DNA from 2 places in the Streptomyces sp. NPDC090032 genome. Region 2 is predicted to be linked to the other one. Evidence: riboswitches for the same ligand, from Rfam matches in the RefSeq annotation. Region 2 holds a riboswitch; the other holds the start of a gene.

The links. Region 2 has a riboswitch for cyclic di-AMP ahead of ACIPWY_RS35940 (transglycosylase SLT domain-containing protein). Riboswitches for the same ligand answer to the same signal wherever they lie in the genome.
Positions count from the first base shown of each region.
Region 1: linked by a shared signal. The riboswitch ahead of ACIPWY_RS09750 (M23 family metallopeptidase) and the one ahead of ACIPWY_RS35940 (transglycosylase SLT domain-containing protein) in region 2 are both predicted to bind cyclic di-AMP.

Region 1 covers NZ_JBIVFF010000003.1:586,547-593,801, reverse strand. The annotation lists gene ACIPWY_RS09760 (pitrilysin family protein) at 1-277, shown strand, start outside; gene ACIPWY_RS09755 (pitrilysin family protein) at 274-1,659, shown strand; cyclic di-AMP (ydaO/yuaA leader) riboswitch at 1,856-2,012, shown strand; gene ACIPWY_RS09750 (M23 family metallopeptidase) at 2,025-2,813, shown strand; gene ACIPWY_RS09745 (GntR family transcriptional regulator) at 3,059-3,745, shown strand; gene ACIPWY_RS09740 (HPr family phosphocarrier protein) at 3,939-4,220, opposite strand; gene ACIPWY_RS09735 (GNAT family N-acetyltransferase) at 4,442-7,255, shown strand, end outside.
Region 2 covers NZ_JBIVFF010000019.1:70,294-77,548, forward strand. The annotation lists gene ACIPWY_RS35915 (LysR substrate-binding domain-containing protein) at 1-53, shown strand, start outside; gene ACIPWY_RS35920 (hypothetical protein) at 230-721, shown strand; gene ACIPWY_RS35925 (hypothetical protein) at 771-2,006, opposite strand; gene ACIPWY_RS35930 (HEAT repeat domain-containing protein) at 2,238-2,909, shown strand; gene ACIPWY_RS35935 (MerR family transcriptional regulator) at 2,913-4,004, shown strand; cyclic di-AMP (ydaO/yuaA leader) riboswitch at 5,772-5,964, shown strand; gene ACIPWY_RS35940 (transglycosylase SLT domain-containing protein) at 5,969-6,733, shown strand; gene ACIPWY_RS35945 (MFS transporter) at 6,985-7,255, shown strand, end outside.

The DNA of each region.
Region 1 (7,255 bases), on a different contig from region 2:
GCTCGGCACGGTCGCGGGCCGCGCCGACGAACTGTGCAGGTTCGCCGTCCTGTTCGGCGACCCGCAGCTCGCTCTGACCGCCGTCCAGCGCGTCCTCGACGTCACCGCCGAGGAGGTCCAGGAGGTGGCCAAGGCCCATCTGCGCCCCGACAACCGCGCGGTGCTCGTCTACGAGCCGACGGACTCCGAAGAGGGCGACGAGACGGCCGGTGAAACGGCCGCCGAGACGACGAGCGAGACCGTCAACGAGACCGCAGACAAGGAGGCCGGCAAGTGACCGAGCTCGCGACCATGGACTTCCACCCGCAGCCCCAGGCCGGCACGGCCCGGCCGTGGGCCTTCCCCGCGCCCCAGCGAAGCACCCTCGACAACGGCCTGACGGTGCTGCGCTGCCACCGCCCGGGCCAGCAGGTCGTCGCGGTCGAGATCAACCTCGAAGCGCCCCTGGAGGCCGAGCCGGCCGGGCTCGACGGCGTCGCCACCATCATGGCGAGGGCCTTCTCCGAAGGCACCGACAAGCTCGCCGCCGAGGAGTTCGCCGCCGAGCTGGAGCGCTGCGGCGCGACGTTCGACGCGCACGCCGACCACCCCGGAGTACGGGTCTCCCTGGAGGTGCCCGTCTCCCGCCTGCCGAAGGCGCTCGGCCTGCTCGCCGACGCCCTCAGGTCGCCCGCGTTCGCGGACAGTGAGATCGAACGCCTCGTGCGCAACCGCCTCGACGAGATCCCGCACGAGACGGCGAACCCGGGCCGCCGCGCCGCCAAGGAGCTGTCGAAGCAGCTCTTCCCGGCCACCGCGCGCATGTCCCGCCCGCGCCAGGGCACCGAGGAGACGGTCGCGGCCATCGACACGGCGGCCGTACGCGCCTTCTACGACCGGCACGTGCGTCCCGCCACGGCCACCGCGGTCGTCGTGGGCGACCTCACGGGCCTCGACCTCGACGCGCTCCTGGCGGACACGCTGGGCGCCTGGACGGGGAACACGGCGGAGCCGCGCCCCGTGCCGCCCGTGACGGCCGACGACACCGGCCGGGTCGTCATCGTCGACCGGCCGGGCGCGGTGCAGACGCAGATCCTGATCGGCCGCGTCGGCGCGGACAAGCACGACCGGGTGTGGCCCGCGCAGGTGCTCGGCACGTACTGCCTGGGCGGCACTCTCACCTCCCGCCTGGACCGCGTCCTGCGCGAGGAGAAGGGATACACCTACGGCGTGCGGGCGTTCGCCCAGGTGCTGCGGTCGGCGCCGGACGGCACGGGCGTCGCGATGCTCGCCATCAGCGGCTCCGTGGACACCCCGAACACGGGTCCGGCGCTCGACGACCTCTGGAAGGTGCTGCGCACCCTCGCCGCCGAGGGCCTCACCGACGCCGAACGGGACGTGGCCGTACAGAACTTGGTGGGCGTCGCCCCGCTCAAGTTCGAGACCGCCGCGGCCGTCGCGGGGACGCTGGCCGACCAGGTCGAGCAGCACCTGCCGGACGACTTCCAGGCGGAGGTGTACCGGCGGCTCGCCGCGACGGGCACCGTGGAGGCCACCGCGGCCGTCGTGAACGCCTTCCCGACGGACCGTCTGGTGACGGTGCTCGTCGGTGACGCCGCGCAGATCGAGGAGCCCGTCAGGGCCCTCGGCATCGGCGAGGTGACCGTCGTCACGGGCTGACCGTGACCGGTGTGCAACGAGGGGCCCCGGTGGGCGAGATGACCACCGGGGCCCCTGTATGTCTGATTTGAACCGGTGGTTGCCTGTCTGCCCTGTGGCATGCGCTACAAAAGCCCGGTTCCGTTTGTTGATTGAAAGTTGCCCCGCTTAGCGTCGGTCCGGCTGTCCGCCAGATGTACGCCGCGCCCGTGGCACCGGACAGTCATCGCCGAGTCCCCCAAGGCGCGAGCCGGGGGAGCCGGGGACCCACCGTCCCTGGGGTGAATCGGACGCCCTTCCCTGAAGGGGGTCCGTAGGAGACCTTCCTGCTCCGAACCCGTCAGCTAACCCGGTAGGCGAGAAGGAAGGAAAGGATCAGCCACCCCATGGCGTTCACCCGTGCCACCGGGAAGCACCGTCGCCCTAGCCGTCTCACGCGCACCACGGCGCAGGTCGCCGGCGTCGCCGCGCTCACCACGACCGGTGTCCTCGGAGGCCTCGCCGCCCCCGCCCTCGCCGCCGACGACGCGGCTCTGGAGCAGACCGGCCTGACCAAGGCCATCTCCATCGGTGACTCCCTCGCGGAGCAGATCGACGCGCAGGCCGCCGCCCAGCAGCAGGCCGCCGACGAGGCCGCCGCGAAGAGGAAGGCCGAGGCCGCGGCCAAGAAGAAGGCCGAGGAGGAGCGGCGCAAGGCCGTCGCCAAGGCCAAGGCCGAGCGCGAGGCCAAGGAGCGTGCCGCCCGTGCGGCCGAGCGCAAGCGCCTGAACGCCTTCGTCCTGCCGGTCACCGGCTCGTACGTGTCCACCGCGTACAAGGCCAGCAGCGGCCTGTGGTCCTCCGGCAGCCACACCGGCATCGACTTCCACGCCGCCAGCGGCACCTCGGTCCACGCCGTGGGCGCGGGCACGGTCGTGGAGGCCGGCTGGGGCGGCGCCTACGGCAACAACATCGTCATCAAGATGAACGACGGCACGTACACGCAGTACGGCCACCTGTCGTCCATCGGTGTCTCCGTCGGCCAGACGGTCACTCCGGGCCGGCAGATAGGCCTCTCGGGAGCGACCGGCAACGTCACGGGCCCGCACCTCCACTTCGAGGCGCGCACCAGCCCCGAGTACGGCTCGGACATCGACCCCGTCGCGTACCTGCGCTCGCACGGCGTGAACGTCTGACCTTCGCCGCGTACCTCGCGAAAACGCACCGAAAGCCCCGGCTCAGTGAGCCGGGGCTTTCGTCGTTCGCGGCCCGCTCGTTCCCCGTGGCGCTGTCCAAAAAATATCCATGGATTGCGGCCTGACGTCGGAAATTCACGTCCCCTGGAATAGAGTCGCTGAACAAGCGAGCTGAACAGACGTCAATCGTGCTGTACGAGCGACTATCGACCGCGTTTCGCGGGGATTAAGGCGGAGGTCGGGTCATGCGTATTCCGGCGCACTCGGTATGCACGGCGATCCGCGACGACATCGTCTCCGGTGTCTACGAGCGCGGCGGCAGACTCACCGAGGAGGTGCTCGCCCGCCGCTACGGCGTCTCGCGCGTCCCCGTGCGCGAGGCGCTGCGGACCCTGGAGGCCGAGGGCTTCGTCGTCACCCGCAGGCACGCGGGCGCGTGCGTCGCCGAACCCACCACGCAGGAGGCGGCGGACCAGCTGGAGATCCGGATGCTCCTCGAACCGCTCGCCGCGGCGCGTGCCGCGCAGCGCCGCACCGAGGCGCATCTGAAGGTCCTGCGGGGCCTGGTCAGGCTGGGCCAGGAGCGCTCCCGGCAGGGCCGGAGCGAGGATCTGCGCTCGCTGGGCAGCTGGTTCCACGAGACGCTGGCACAGGCGTCCGGCAGTCCGGGGCTGACGGCGATGCTCACCCAGCTCCGCCACAAGATCGCGTGGATGTACACCGTCGAGCAGCCCGCGCAGCCGGCCGAGTCCTGGGCCGAACACGGAGCGATCGTCGACGCCGTGGCGCGCGGTGACGTGGAGCGCGCGCGGTCGCTCACGGCGCAGCACACGGAGCGCGCCGCGGCCGCTCACCGCCTGCGCGCCCCCCGCCCGGGTGACCGTGTGAGGACTTCGCAACATCCCGTCAACACAGTGGGGCTTCAGCATTAACAGGGGCGCCGTATACAAAGAGGACGGCCAATTTCGAGGGGTCCTATTTCCGCTGCCCCGGAATTCTGAGAACAGAACCTCGGAAAGCAAAAGGGTCTGCTCGGAAAATCCGAACAGACCCTTTATGTGGCGCCGTCTTCTGTGGGCAGGAGGCGGCCCGGAAGAATCGAGAGACCCGGTGCAGGGACCCTGACTAGACGGTCTCGGGAAGCTCCTCGAGCCCTTCCGAGACCAGCTTGGCCAGGCGGTCGAGCGCGGCGTCCGCACCCTCGGTGTCGGAGGCCAGGACGATCTCCTCGCCGCCGCCGGCGCCCAGGCCGAGCACCGCGAGCATGGAGGCGGCGTTGACCGGGTTGCCGTCGGCCTTGGCGATCGTCACGGGGACGCCGGTCGCCGTGGCCGCGCGGACGAAGATGGAAGCGGGGCGGGCGTGAAGGCCCTCGGCCCAGCCGACGTTGACGCGGCGCTCAGCCATGTGATGCTGCCCTTCAGGATTCTCAAGGTTGTCTAGACCAGTCTCCCACACCGGTGGACGTGCCCGATGTGAGCCCTGCATACCGCTGACATGAGCCCTGCGTACCGCTCATGTGGGCCCTGCCTGCCGCCCGCGCACGCCCGTCGGCCCTCATAGCCTGCCTTCGGCCCGCTCGCGCCGCGACCCGTACGACTGTCGTCGGCGCGCCGTACGCTGGGCCCATGCAGACCCCGTCGGACCGGCACGCATACCCCGCCCACTGGGAAGCAGACGTGGTGCTGCGCGACGGCGGCACCGCCCGCGTCAGGCCCATCACCGTCGACGACGCCGAGCGGCTCACGAGCTACTACGAGCAGGTCTCCGACGAGTCGAAGTACTACCGCTTCTTCGCGCCCTACCCGCGCCTGTCCGCCAAGGACGTCCACCGCTTCACCCATCACGACTACGTGGACCGGGTGGGCCTCGCCGCCACCGTGGGCGGTGAGTTCATCGCGACCGTCCGCTACGACCGCATCAACGCCCAGGGCATGCCCGCCTCAGCTCCCGCCGACGAGGCCGAGGTCGCCTTCCTCGTGCAGGACGCCCATCAGGGCCGGGGCGTCGCGTCCGCGCTCCTGGAGCACATCGCCGCCGTGGCCCGCGAGCGCGGGATCCGGCGCTTCGCCGCCGAGGTGCTGCCCGCCAACACCAAGATGATCAAGGTGTTCACGGACGCCGGATACACCCAGAAGCGTCACTTCGAGGACGGCGTCGTCCGCCTGGAGTTCGACCTCGAACCCACCGAGGCCTCGCTCGCCGTGCAGCGCGCCCGTGAGCAGCGCGCCGAGTCCCGCTCGGTGCACCGCCTCCTCGCCCCCGGATCCGTCGCCGTCATCGGCGCGGGCCGCACGCCCGGCGGAGTCGGCCGCAGCGTCCTCGACAACCTCCGCGACGCGGGCTTCACCGGGCGCCTCCACGCCGTGAACAAGGCGTTCCCCGATGGCATGCGGGACCTGGACGGCGTCCCCGCGTACCGCTCCGTCCACGACATCGACGCCGCCGAGGCCGTCGACCTCGCCGTCGTCGCCGTCCCCGCGCGGCACGTCCCCGAAGTCGTCGCCGAATGCGGCGAGCGGGGTGTCCAGGGGATCGTCGTCGTCTCCGCCGGATACGCCGAGTCCGGCAGCGAGGGCCGCGCCCGCCAGCGCGAACTGGTGCGCCAGGCCCGCTCGTACGGCATGCGCCTCATCGGGCCGAACGCCTTCGGCGTCATCAACACCTCGCCCGAGGTGCGGCTCAACGCGTCGCTCGCGCCCGAGATGCCGCGCGCGGGCCGCATCGGCCTGTTCGCCCAGTCCGGAGCCATCGGCATCGCCCTGCTCGCCCGCCTCCAGCGGCGCGGCGGCGGCGTGACGGGAGTGACAGGTGTGTCGACGTTCGTCTCCGCCGGCAACCGCGCGGACGTGTCCGGGAACGACGTACTCCAGTACTGGTACGACGACCCGGACACCGACGTCGCCCTGATGTACCTCGAATCCATCGGCAACCCGCGCAAGTTCACCCGCCTCGCCCGCCGCACGGCCGCCGCGAAGCCCCTCGTCGTGGTGCAGGGCGCCCGGCACAGCGGGATCGCCCCCCTCGGTCACGCCGTCCGCGCCACGCGCCTGCCGTACGCCACCGTCTCCGCACTGCTGCGCCAGGCGGGTGTCATCCGCGTCGACACCATCACCGAACTCGTCGACACCGGCCTGCTGCTGGCCCGCCAGCCCCTCCCGCGGGGCCCCCGCGTGGCGATCCTCGGGAACTCGGAGTCCCTCGGCCTCCTCACGTACGACGTCTGCCTGGCCGAGGGCCTGCGGCCGAAGCCGCCGCGGGACCTGACGACCGCGGCGTCCGCCGAGGACTTCCACGCGGCACTCACCGAGGCGCTCGCGGACGACAAGTGCGACGCCGTCGTCGTCACGGCGATGCCGGCGCTGGGGGAGTCGTCCGCCGAGGACGCGGCGCTCGCCGAGGCGCTCAGCTCGGCCGCCGCCGGCACCCCCACCAAGCCCGTCCTGGTGGTGCACGTGGAGCTCGGCGGCCTCGCGGAGGCGCTCTCCGCGGCCACCAGCACCGGCCCGCGCGCGCCCGCCAAGACCACGGGCGGCTCCCCGGCCGGACGCCCGCCCACGGACGAGCCCGCCCCCACGCCCGCGCTCATCCCCGCCTACCCCGCGGCCGAGCGCGCCGTCCGCGCCCTCGCCGAAGCCGTCAAGTACGCCCAGTGGCGGCGCGACGCGGCGGAGCCCGGCAAGGTCCCCGAGTACGACGGCATCGACGAGACGGGCGCCGCCGAGCTCATCGCGGCGTTCCTCGCGAAGGAAGACGACCCGCGCGGCGCCGAGCTCGCCCCCGAGGACGCCCGCGCCCTCCTCGCCCGCTACGGCGTCGACGTACGGCAGACCCTGCCCGCCCCCGGAAGCGACGAGGCCGCCGCCGCCGCCCGCACCCTCGGCTACCCGGTCGCCCTCAAGACGACCGCCCCGCACCTGCGCCACCGCGCCGACCTCGGGGGAGTGCGCCTCGACCTGGCGAACGAGGAGGAGCTGCGCCGCGCCTACGAAGAGCTGTCCGAGACGCTGGGCAAGCCCGAGGAGCTGCGGCCCGTCGTCCAGTCCATGGCACCCCGCGGCGTCGACACCGTCGTCCGCGCGGTCATCGACCCGGCCGCCGGCGCGGTGCTCTCCTTCGGGCTCGCGGGTGCCGCCTCCGAGCTGCTCGGCGACACCGCGCACCGGCTGATTCCGGTCACCGACCGGGACGCCCAGTCGATCGTCAGGGGCATCAAGACCGCGCCCCTGCTCTTCGGCTGGCGCGGCTCCGCGCCCGTCGACACGGCCGCGCTCGAAGAGGTGCTGCAGCGGGTCTCACGGCTCGTGGACGACCATCCCGAGGTCGTCGCCGTCGCCCTGGAGCCCGTCGTCGTCGCCCAGAACGGCCTGTCGGTCCTCGGCGCCTCGATACGGCTCGCCCCGCCGCCCGCCCGCGACGACCTCGGCCCCCGCACCCTGCCC
Region 2 (7,255 bases):
GCGAACTCCCGGAGCCGGCGCTCCACTTGCTCCGGGTGGCCAAGCAGCGTTAGAGCGCAGGCAGCGTCTGGTTCCCGCTCTACATGCTGATGTACCGGTTCCTGATCATCGCGACGTACTTCGCGTCGACAAGCTGCCGGACCTGAAGGATCCGAACAGCGCGTTCATCACGACAGCCATCCGCATCCTGCCGCCCTGGCTCGTCGGGCTCGTCGCCGGAGCCGCGTTCGTGTCGCCGATCTTCGTGCTGGCCTTCGGCGGCCTCCTGGGTGGGCTCATCAGCCGCAATGTCGTGCCCGACATCGCCGAGCGCCGGCAGCGGTTCTGGGTCCGCACCGGGATCGTGCTGTTCTTCTGCCTGTCGATCCTGTTGACCCTCTACACCTCGCCGGCGCTGTTGGTGACGATCCTCAACCTGCTGTACTACGTCGGCGTGCAACTCGTGCCCGGCACCTTGGCCATCTTCTTCATGCACGGCATCCGCGCGGTGGGTGTGTCGGCGGGCCTGATCGTCGGCACGGTCTTGGCGCTGGTGCTCTACTACGGGCATGTCGACACCTTCGGCATCAACGTCGGCCTCATCAGCGGAGTGCTCAACTTCACCGTGATGGTCGCGGTGAGCGGGATCGCGCGCCGCGGCCACACCCCGCTGCCCGCGACGGCATGGTGCCGATCGCCTCCGGCGCAGCCGAGGCCCGTGCTCGCCGAAGAGCCCAGCTGATCACCGAGGCCTCAGCAGGTCGCTCGATCTCGCATCGGACGCGGGGCGGTCACAAGTCGCGGAAGGCCTTGGCGGCGGGGTAGGTGACGTGGGTGCAGCCGCGCCGGGTGGTGATGTCGTCGACGTAGGCGCGGAACAGGGAGCTGAGCGTCTTGCGGCCGAGGACGTCGTCGTAGATGTGGTCGGCCGTGAGGGTGTGCAGGGCAGGCTTGCCTTCGCAGATCGAGGACGCCCACCAGGCGCCCACCTTGCCTCCCGCCGTTCCCGGCTCGAGGATCACGTCGTCGCCGAAGTCGTCGTAGCCCACAGACTCTGCTTCGGCGCCGAAGTAGGACTCCGTGCGCAGCCACCAGGGTGAGTGCGTGAGCGCGCCCTCGGCGTATTCGCGCTGATCGTCGTCCAGGCCGCCGGCGATGGCTCGGACCCGGCCGGGGCCGACCGCCAGCAGGCAGCCTTCGACGGGGTTCGCATCACGGGCGGGGACAGCCAGAACGCGGTCGGGCAGCCGGCCCTGCCCTTGTTCCTTGACCAACTGGCCGGCCCAGCGGCAGGAGCCTGTGGCCGAGGTGGCCTTGCCCAGCTTCGTAGGGACGGCGGTCATCCGGTCGGGCAGGGCCGGTAGTTGGGTCCGGCAGCCGATCCGTTGGTTCAGCTGCTGCATGGCCGAGCGAGCAATGAGGGCCAGACGTCGGCGGTCCTCGGCGGAGACCTCCGAGTACCGGGCCGCGGCGGTGACGTTCAGCAGCCTCGGCGCCCCTTTGGTACTGCCGGGACCGCATTCGGCGCGGATGGTGGTGCGGAAGTTCGTGTATGAGCCCAGCGTGCCGTCACCCAACGGCCGCGCCTCGGGCTCGCGGTCGGCGACCGCGGTGACGTCGTCCTTCGGGCGGTAGCCGCTGAACGTGCTGAACGGGGAGTCCGTGCCGCCGACCACGTTCACCGGCTCGGAGCGGTCGCTGCTCTCGACGATCAGCCGGAACAGGTCCGTGGTCCTGTGCGAGCCACTCACCTTGTAGATGGTGCAGGCGCTGGGCAGATGCCGTGCATCGAGCCGGTACTCGTCGTAGTCGTCGGACTCCGCCCGGACCATGCCGCCCTGCAGGTCCATCACCTGCTCCCCCGACACCAGGCGGTCGCAGGCCGCGGCGATGTCGCGCTCGCTGGAAGCCCGGTCGCGGATGTCGTCGACGGTCAGCAGGCCCGCGTACAGACTCAGCCCGATCCCTCCCACGGCCAACGTCTGCCACAGCCTGCGCCGGCCCTCACCCATCACGTTCTCCCCCATGGCTCCCGTTCACGGCGGCTGCCGCGTCGATCACCGAGCGTAGAGGAGGTGCGCTTGAGGACCATAGGCGCCCCGACCGGCCGAGTAGACGGCTCAGCTTCGCCCAGTGACCGGCGGTCTTCACCGAAGTCGTCACCGAAGCTGTCGCCGCTGACTGGTGATCACGCAGCGGGCCCTCTTTGACCTTGACACCGTGGCAAGGCATTCACTGCATGCCAGGAGGTGATCTCGATGACGATCACGAGACAGACCACGGATGCGATGCGAGCGCTCCAAGGGCTGGAGGACGGCCGTTCATCCGTGCGACTGCGGGCTGCGCTGGCCGTCGGCACGACGCCCGACCCGCGCTTCGTCGACAAGCTCATCGAACGTTGCGCGATCGAGCCCGAGTTCTTCGTCCGCGACATGCTGACCTGGGCGCTCACCCGCCATCCGGTGACCTTGACGCTCCCGGGGCTGGTCCGCGAAGTCCGCTCGGCGCGTGCGCAGGCACGGAGCCAGGCGCTGCACACACTGTCCAAGATCGGGGACCGGCAGGCCTGGCCGGCGATCACACGGACGCTGTTGTCCGACGCGGACGACGAAGTGGCGCGGAGCGCCTGGCGGGCAGCGGTCTTGCTCGTACCGGAAGGCGAGGAGTCCGATTTGGCCGCGGTGCTGGCGACGCAGCTCGGGCGCGGTGAGCGGGAGACACAGCTGAGTCTCAGCCGGGCACTGGTCGCGCTAGGTGAAGCAGTCGTACCGGCTCTGCGTGCTGCGACGATGGTCCCTGACCCGCGCGTGCGTGCGCACGCGCTCGCCACACAACGGCTGCTGCGCGACCCGGACACCGGATTCGAGTTCGCGATCGAGGAGGCGAAGCGCGCAGTGGCCCTCGGCGGGTCCGGCCAGGAGGGACGATAGGACGTGTTGATCGGCGAGGTGGCGCGACGGTCCGGGGTCAGTGCCCGCATGCTCCGGCACTACGAGTCGCTGGGCCTGGTCCGGCCTTCCGGTCGTACGGGGTCCGGTTATCGGGAGTACTCCGGGGAGGACATCCGGCGGATCTTCCACATCGAGAGCCTGCGATCTCTGGGGCTGTCGCTGCGTGAGATCGGGCGCGCACTCGACGACTCCGGCTTCACGCCCTCGGCGCTCGTCGGCGACCTCATCGCTCAGACACGCGAACGCATCGCGGCCGAGACGGAGTTGCTCACGCGGCTGCGCCGTATCGATGCCGCGAGTCCCGCCGCCTGGGAGGACGTCCTTCAGGTCGTGGCACTCCTCCAGGCACTGGGCTCGAAGAGCGCCGACGCACGCCAGCGCGCGGCTCTATCCTCGGTCGAGGTTCCGGTGCCGGTGGAGGCCCTGGTCGAGGCGGCGTTGAGTGAGACGGAGCCGAACGTCGCCGGAGCCCTTCGGTGGGCGCTGGCGCGATCGGGCGACGGTGGCCCGGCACTGCTGGCGGAGGGCCTCGGCTCACCGGTGGCCGCGGTGCGGGAACGTGCCGTTCAGTCCCTCGCCGAGATGACCGGCGGTGCGGCCACCGCGCTGCTGCGGCAGGCCCTAGCGAACCCGGACGTCGTGGTCCGCAGGTGTGCGGCTCTGGCACTCGGGACACGTGGCGTGGCCGATGCGGTCCCGATGCTCATCGACATGATCGTGGAAGGAAGGAACGACGTCGATGCGGCCGACGCCCTGAGCGTGCTGGCGAGCGACACCGCGAGGTCCGATCAGATCGCGTCCTGGCTCGTCGGCCGTCTGGCCCACGGCACCACTGAAGCGGCAGCACGCGGACGGGTCACTCAGGCGCTGGCCGCCGTCCCGGGGAAGGCGGCGTCACGTGCCCTCGTGGAGCTGTCGGGTGACGAGGACCGTGCCGTTGCGCTGACTGCGGCGTACCTGCTTCAGCTGCGCGAGGCACCGTCCTCGGCATCACCTCCGTCGACGGCTACGGTTCGCCCTGCGGCACCGCCACGGTCGAGTTCGCCGACGGAACATCCACCGGCTTCACCCTGAAGACCTGGGGCTACTGCCACGGACCGCTCACCGGTGACGACGGCCGTGCGGCCTCCGACCAACTGCTGCTCGCCAGCGCGTGGCAGAGCGGAGGGGGCAGAGCGGAGCGGGGCTCCGGCGGTACGGGCAGCCCCTCGAACGGTAAGGGCGTCACGGCTTCAACTGCAGCTTCTGCGCGGCGTCGGTCATCTCCTCCAGCAGCGCCTCGATGATGGTGGCGTGCCGGGAGCCGGACAGCAACAGCCGCTGGGTCCCAAGCTTTTGCGCCCACTCGACTTTCTCCGCGCACGCGGCAGGTCGAGCCGAGGGTCAGCTCCACGTCTTGCGGGTCGCGCCCCGCCGCCCGCGCCTCCTCGCGCACCAGGGTGATGGCGGCCTCCAGTTCCCCCGGCCAGGCCGAGCGCCTGGAACCCGTCACCGCGCCGCCCGGCGCGGCGGGCCGCGGCAGCCGAGTGGCCGCCGATGTGCAGCGGCACCCCGGAGGCTCGCTGCCGGTCGCGGTGTCGCCGCACACCTCGGCGAGGTGGTTGCCCACCAGGTGGAAGGTGCGGTCGAAGACGGTCAACTGGTCGAGTGTCCTTGCCAGTTCCTGCGGGCCGGTCCGCTCCCGCCCCACGGTGCCGTCCGGCTTGTGCACGATGAGTCGAGTCGCCCGTCGGTGGTGACAACGTCCACAAGAAGCAACGGACCCCTGCTGTCGATGGCGAGCGCGTAGGTCTCCACCAGGCGGCGCAGGGCAAGGAGGTCGTTCATCGACTCACCGCTGCCACGCTGCCAGCCGGCGGGAGACGAGTATGGGCCGGAGGCAGGACGACGGCCATGGCGCTTTCCCGATGGGTGGGATTGCGCGGCCGTACGCCCTGGCAGGTTCGGCGGCGCACCTTCGGCCAGGCGCTGTTGGCGCGCGTGGTGACACGGATGGGGACCCGGCCCGCTCCGACTGCCGGCGAGAGGGTGAACGTAGTGCCTTTCGAGAGCAGGCCGTCCGGGAAGAGCGGGACGTCAAGCCGGCCGCTGAGCACGGCGACGAGGAACGCCATGAGTGAGCCCGCCGGGACGGTTTGCCAAAAGACGTACTCGCCGTAGTCGCTCACCACGTTGGGGAACAGGTCCCGGGCAAGGCGGGGGACGAACCGCCCCCGCTCCCCGTTGCGTTCGAGTTGTCGCAGAAAGAGCCGGGCCCACACCGTCTCGAATTGACGCCCCGTCACTGTCGATATCCACCTCGATCTCGATCTCGACGGAACTGCCATGACCCGGATTCGACGCGACCTTCACTTTCGGGATCGGTGATCGGCGAGGAATCGCCATGTGCCGTCCCGCCCACGCTCCCGTGCCAACAAACAGGGCCTCCTGCGAAGGAAGGGCCGGGCACGGACAGTCCGACATTGATGGATTTATGTCCGTTTCGATACGCAATGCCCCCTCGGCGATATGTCCGTGTTTGCACATGAAACATACTTCTTGGCATGATTAACGACTTATACCAAGACTGGCCGAATTATGAGTTATTCACATGAAACGTCATGCTACGACACCCTCTTCGAGTCGCATTCCAACCTGCTTCCCATTCAGTGAAATGGGTCACGCCTACGGCTTTGGCCCCCAAGAACAGCCGAGCGCACTTCCGTTCTGCGCAAAGAGAGTTGAGCTTTTCGATCAAAGGAAGCTCGGGGTTCCGGTCGCTGGAAAGCAGACTCCTCGCATTCCAAATTCAAATTTTGGTCTTGTTCCCTCCGAGCTTTCTCGCTTAACGTCACGGTCAATCCGGACGGAACGCCGAATCCTGCCGCTGTCCGGAAGCACCCACTCACTCACACGCTCACGGCAGGAGCGGGGAACCCAGTTATGCCGCCGATCCGGATTCCGGAACGGCTCGGGGTGAAGTCGCATTCACAGTGCGGCCGGACATCTCCCGTCCGAACCCGACAGCTCACCTCGTAGGCGACGGAGAGGAATTCGTCATGCCTGCAAAGGGAAAGCACCGCCGCGCCAAGTCCAGCTCGCTCACCCGGGGCCTCGCCGCCGCAGGCACGGGCGGGGCTGTGCTCGTTCTCCCGCTGCTCGGCGCGACCGCCGCCAGCGCGGCGCAGGCCGACACGGCCGCCAAGCCCGCCGCGGCCTCGACGACCTACGTCGTCGTCGCGGGAGACTCCCTCTCCAAGATCGCCCGAGACCACTCGGTGAGCGGCGGGTGGAAGAAGCTGTACGACGACAACCGCAGCGTCCTCGGCGACGACCCGAAGCTGATCCACCCCGGCGTCAAGCTCACCCTCGGTAAGAAGGGCCCGGCCGAGTCCACGCAGAAGCCGGCCGCCACCAGGGCGTCCGCCGAGCGGGCGGACCGCTCCGAGCGCACGACCAAGCTCACCGCCGAGCCCGCCGTTGCCCCGGCGAAGAAGACGTACACCAACGACCTCGACGGCTGGATCAAGGAGTCGCTGGACATCATGGCCCAGCACGGCATCCCCGGCTCCTACGAGGGCATCCACCGCAACGTCATGCGTGAGTCCTCCGGCAACCCGCTGGCGATCAACAACTGGGACTCCAACGCTGCCGCCGGAACCCCGTCCAAGGGACTCCTGCAGGTCATCGCCCCCACGTTCGCCACCTACCACGTGCCCGGCACCTCGATGGACAGCTTCGACCCGGTCGCCAACATCACCGCCGCCTGCAACTACGCGGCCGCCCGGTACGGCTCGATCGACAACGTGAACGGCCCGTACTAGACCGCATCCCACCTCGTCCGAGTCTCCTGACGGACACAGCAGGGCGAGGCGAGGCCACCTTTGCACGAGATCCCGTCCGATCTGACCCATCGGACGGGATCTTGGCGTTTGCGGGTCCTGCTGGGGGCGGTATCCGAACGGGACGCAGCGGACGTCCCTCATCGCCCTGCCGGACGCCGCGGTTCAGCATGCGAACGACACGGCCGTGGGCTGCCGAGAGCGGCGTGTTCCTGAAATAGCGTGTCGCCATGATGCGTAGCGGTGGTCCTCAGGACTGTGGACCGGACAGGTCTGCGGCTTCGGGCCGGCCTCTGGCCCCGCTGCTCGCGGTCTGCGCGGGCTACTTCATGGTCATCCTGGACGTGACCGTCATCAACGTCGCCGTTCCTGTGATGGGGCGGGACCTGTCGACCTCGCTGACCGGGATCCAGTGGATCACCAACAGCTACACCCTGGTCTTCGCCGGCCTGCTGCTCACCGGCGGCGCGCTCGGGGACCGGCTGGGCAACCGCCGGATCTTCT